One region of the Streptomyces fradiae ATCC 10745 genome, then DNA from elsewhere that is predicted to be linked to it. Evidence: predicted binding sites of a transcription regulator. Region 1 holds the regulator's gene; the other holds the start of a gene.
The links. The regulator HspR, encoded in region 1, represses chaperone genes until heat shock. The targets are predictions, from matches to a motif close to TTGAGNNNNNNNNNCTCAA.
Positions count from the first base shown of each region.

Region 2: a site for HspR is predicted at 1,455-1,473, ahead of lon (endopeptidase La). Genes of this name have one in related genera too.

Region 1 covers NZ_CP023696.1:3,570,363-3,572,749, forward strand. Annotated here, with positions in the region: gene dnaJ (molecular chaperone DnaJ) at 1-1,058, shown strand, start outside; gene CP974_RS15895 (heat shock protein transcriptional repressor HspR) at 1,063-1,515, shown strand; gene CP974_RS15900 (DUF4232 domain-containing protein) at 1,687-2,271, shown strand; gene CP974_RS15905 (helix-turn-helix transcriptional regulator) at 2,300-2,387, opposite strand, start outside.
Region 2 covers NZ_CP023696.1:4,674,887-4,677,273, forward strand. Annotated here, with positions in the region: gene CP974_RS21040 (GNAT family N-acetyltransferase) at 102-758, opposite strand; gene CP974_RS21045 (YfbM family protein) at 815-1,315, opposite strand; gene lon (endopeptidase La) at 1,496-2,387, shown strand, end outside.

The DNA of each region.
Region 1 (2,387 bases):
GCGCGGAGGCCCGCTTCAAGGAGATCTCCGAGGCGAACGACGTCCTCGGCGACCCCAAGAAGCGCAAGGAGTACGACGAGGCGCGCGCCCTCTTCGGCAACGGCGGCGGCTTCCGCCCCGGACCCGGTGGTGCGGGCGGCACGTTCAACTTCGACCTGGGCGACCTCTTCGGCGGCCAGGGCGGGCCCGGCGGAGCGGGCGGGGGCGGTGCCGGAGGCTTCGGCGGCGGCCTCGGGGACGTCTTCGGCGGGTTGTTCAACCGGGGCGGCGCCACCAGCGGGGCCCGGACGCAGCCGCGCCGCGGCCAGGACGTCGAGTCCGAGGTGAAGCTCAGCTTCACCGAGGCCGTGGACGGGGCGACGGTCCCGCTGCGGATGTCCAGCCAGCAGCCCTGCCGGGCCTGCTCCGGCACGGGCGACAAGAACGGCACGCCGCGCGTGTGCCCCACCTGCGTGGGCACCGGGCAGGTGTCGCGGGGCGGCAGCGGCTCGTTCTCGCTGACGGACCCGTGCGTGGACTGCAAGGGCCGCGGGCTGATCGCCCAGGACCCGTGCGACGTCTGCCACGGCAGCGGCCGCGCCAAGTCGTCGCGCACCATGCAGGTCCGCATCCCGGCGGGCGTCTCCGACGGGCAGCGGATCAGGCTGCGCGGCAAGGGCGCGCCCGGTGAGCGCGGCGGACCCGCCGGCGACCTGTACGTCGTGGTCCACGTCGACGCGCACCCCGTCTTCGGCCGCAAGGGCGACAACCTGACCGTCACCGTCCCCGTCTCGTACCCGGAGGCGGCGCTCGGCGGTGAGATCCGGGTGCCCACGCTCGGCGGGCCGCCCGTCACCCTGAAGATCCCGGCCGGCACGCCCAACGGGCGCACCATGCGGGCGCGGGGCAAGGGAGCCGTCCGCAAGGACGGCACGCGCGGCGACCTGCTCGTCACGGTCGAGGTCGCCGTCCCCAAGGAGCTGAACGACAAGGCGCGGGAGGCTCTGGAGACGTATCGTCAGGCCACCGCGGGTGAGGATCCGCGGGCGGAGTTGTTCCAGGCCGCGAAGGGGGCTTGAGGCGATGGACGCACGCCGACGCAACCCGTACGAACTGACCGACGAGACCCCGGTGTACGTCATCTCGGTGGCGGCCCAGCTCAGCGGGCTGCACCCGCAGACGCTGCGCCAGTACGACCGGCTGGGGCTCGTCTCGCCGGACCGTACGGCCGGGCGGGGCCGGCGCTACTCGGCCCGTGACATCGAGCTGCTCCGGCAGGTGCAGCAGCTGTCGCAGGACGAGGGCATCAACCTGGCCGGAATCAAGCGCATCATCGAGCTGGAGAACCAGGTCACCGCGCTGGAGGCCAGGGTGGCCGAGCTGACGGCCGCCCTGGAGGGCGCGGCCGTGGCGATGCGCCAGCGCGAGGCGCAGGTGCACGCGTCGTACCGGCGGGACCTGGTGCCCTATCAGGAAGTGCAGCAGACGAGTGCGTTGGTCGTGTGGCGGCCGGGCGGCAAGCGCGGCGGCGAGTAGTACCCCCTGAGCCCGGCCTGTGGTCCAGTCTGTGGTCCACTCGCGGCTCGGACGGAAGGCCCCTTCCTCGGAGGGGGCCTTCTCGCGTGCCTCCCGCGTGGCCTTCCGCGTGGCCTTCCGCGTGGCCTCCCACGTGCCTTCCGCGTGCCTTCCGCGTGCGATGATCCGCGCATGCGTACGAGGGGAAGCGCGGCGCTCGCCGCGGCGGTCTCAGGGGTGCTGGCGGTCTCGGGGTGCGTGGCGGAGGGGGGCGCCGGGGCCGGGTCCTCAGGGCCCTCGGCGGTCGCGCGGGAGCGGTCCGCGTCGCCGGGTGCCCCGTCGGGGGCGTGCCCGGAATCGGGGGTGCGGGTGTCGCTCGGCGACACGGAGGCGGCCATGGGGCAGCGGGCGCTGTCGGTGTTCCTCGACAACTGCGGAAGCCGTCCGTTCGAGGTGGGCGGCTACCCGGACGTGGCCGTGCTCGACGAGCGGGGCGAGGACCTGGAGGTGTCCGTACGGCTGGGCTCGCGGGCGGTGGACGGCGGGGCGGCCCGTTCGGAGTTCGTCCTGCGGCCGGGGCAGCGGGCGCGGTCGGGCGTGCTGTGGCGGAACACCGTGACCCGCTCGGACGTCGTGGCGACGAACGGGGCGTCCCTGCGGGTCGCGCCCGGCCCCGGTGCGGCGCCGCAGACGGTCGCTCCGCACGACGGGCCGCTGGACCTGGGCAACACCGGGACGGTGGACGTCCTGCCGTGGGCGCCGGCACGGGCGCGGTAGGGCCTGCCCCCGGGCGCTTCGGCGGGGTTCAGGCCCGGGGGGTGGCGTCCTCGGGGGCGCCGGCCGGGTCCTGCTCCCCGTCGAGGATGCCGGAGCGGGCGATGAGGTAGCCGAGC
Region 2 (2,387 bases), 1.1 Mb from region 1:
CGGAGGCATGCGAGTTCGGGTCGTACGCGTCGTTCGGGTCGGAGACGCGGACGCGCGTGCGTGTCGTCGCGTCCGTGTGCGAACGGCGGGGGCGGGGCCGGCTACGGGGCGGTGGCGCCGCCGTCGCGCACGACCCCGGTGAGCGGACCGTGGCAGCGCCACCCCAGGGAGGTGTACAGGGCGCGGCCCTCGACGGTGGCGGCCAGGACGCCGGTGGTGGCCCCGGCATCGGCCGCCGCCGCGTGGAGGAGGCGCATGACGGTGCTGCCGAGGCCGCGCCGCCGGTGCGCCTCGTACGTCTCGACCTGGTCGAACACGGCCGTGCGGCCCGTGGGGGCGACCTGGCCGCGCGCGGCGAGGGAGCCGTCCCCGGCGAGGACGCGCACCAGGTGGACGCCCTCGTGGAGCTCGCGGTGCACCGCGTACCCGGCGGGCGGCGCGGGCGCGGGTGCGCCGGGACCGCCAGGCGCGAGGCGGGCGGTCATCATGAAGCCCGGATCGTCCGGGATGGCCCAGCCGGGGGTGATCCAGTCGGCCACCTCCTCCGGCTCCGCGAGCACTTTCAGCCAGGAGTACGGCCGCGTCACGGACTCGCAGAGGAAGCGGACGGTCGGCTCGTCGGGCTCGGGCAGGACGTGCCGCAGGACGTCGCGCCCCACCTCGATGCGGTACCCCCAGGGCTCCTCGGCGGGCGGCGGGGTGCCGCGGGAGACGGCCCAGCCCCGGACCCAGGCGGCTGTAATATCTGCATCGTGCACAGGCTCATTACACACCGAGGTCGGGGCGGGGCGCCAGGGGTGCCCGGTGGCGGGCTCTAGTCGAGCCACATGAGGACGGCGTCCCCGTCGCGGGCGGCCGCCGCGAAGAACGGCACCAGCGCCTCGTAGTGGGCCGTCACGTACTCCAGGGACTCCTCCCGCTCCCAGGCGATCACCGGGTACACCCCCTCGCGTGCCAGGTCGCGCGGCCCGAATCCGGCCACCAGCCGCTCGGCGGGCATGGCCAGCAGGGCCTCGGCCGCCTCCCGCACGCGCTCGGGGGCCAGGAAGCGCGGCGCGGTGTAGCCCCACTCCTCGGCGCCCGGTATCGCGTCGTCGCCGAAGACGACGTCGACGGGGAAGCCGGCGCGGGTCAGCAGGAAGTCCAGCGCCTCCCACGCCTTGTCGACGTCGAGGCAGCGGGGCTCGCCGTCCCCGCCGCTCCCCAGCTCGGCCTCGACCAGCTCGTCCACCCGCTCCTCGGCCCACTCGGGGTCGCGCAGCGCGCGGGCGAACTCGTCGGGGGTCAGTCGTGCGTACTCTCCGATCATGCTCATGAGCGGATCGTATGCGCCGCCACTGACATCGCCCCCCGGCTGCGGCTCCTTCGCCCGGCGGGGCCCGCGTGCGCGGTCCGTGTCGACCCGTTCGCTCAGGGCGAACGGGGTGCGGGGAACACCGGGCGGCTCAGGTGCATTGAGTCGGTGTAGCTCAACTTGACTGCCGAAGGGGAGATCATGGCTTCGACGCCCGCACCGCTCACCCTGCCCGTGCTGCCGCTCGACGGCGAGGTCGTGCTGCCGGGGATGGTGGTGCCGCTGGACCTGTCCGACAACGAGGTGCGCGCCGCCGTCGAGGCGGCCCAGGCCGCCGTACGGGAGGGCAGCGGCAAACCGCGGGTGCTGCTGGTGCCGCGCGTGGACGGGACGTACGCCGGGACCGGCGTCCTCGGGACCGTCGAGCAGGTCGGGCGGCTGTCCGACGGCGACCCCGGCGCCCTCATCAGGGGCGTCGCGCGCGTGCGCATCGGCGCCGGGACGACCGGGCCGGGCGCCGCCCTGTGGGTGGAGGGCACCACCGTCGAGGAGAGCGTGCCCGACCCGCTGCCCGGCGCGGTCGCCGAATTGGTCAAGGAGTACAAGGCCCTCGCCACGAGCTGGCTGCGCAAGCGCGGCGCCTGGCAGGTCGTCGACCGGGTCCAGCAGATCGAGGACGTCGCCGCCCTCGCGGACAACTCCGGGTACTCCCCGTTCCTCACCACCGCCCAGAAGATCGCCCTCCTGGAGACCGCCGAGCCCGTCGCCCGGCTGAAGCTCGCCACCGAGCAGCTGCGCGACCACCTCGCCGAGCAGGACGTGGCCGAGTCCATCGCCAAGGACGTGCAGGAGGGCGTCGACAGGCAGCAGCGCGAGTTCCTGCTGCGCCGCCAGCTCGAAGCCGTCCGCAAGGAGCTGCGCGAGCTGAACGGCGAGGACGCCGAGGGCGGCACCGACGACTACCGGGCCCGCGTGGAGGCCGCCGACCTGCCCGGGAAGGTCCGCGAGGCGGCCCTCAAGGAGGTCGACAAGCTGGAGCGCGCCAGCGACCAGTCCCCGGAGGGCTCCTGGATCCGCACCTGGCTCGACACGG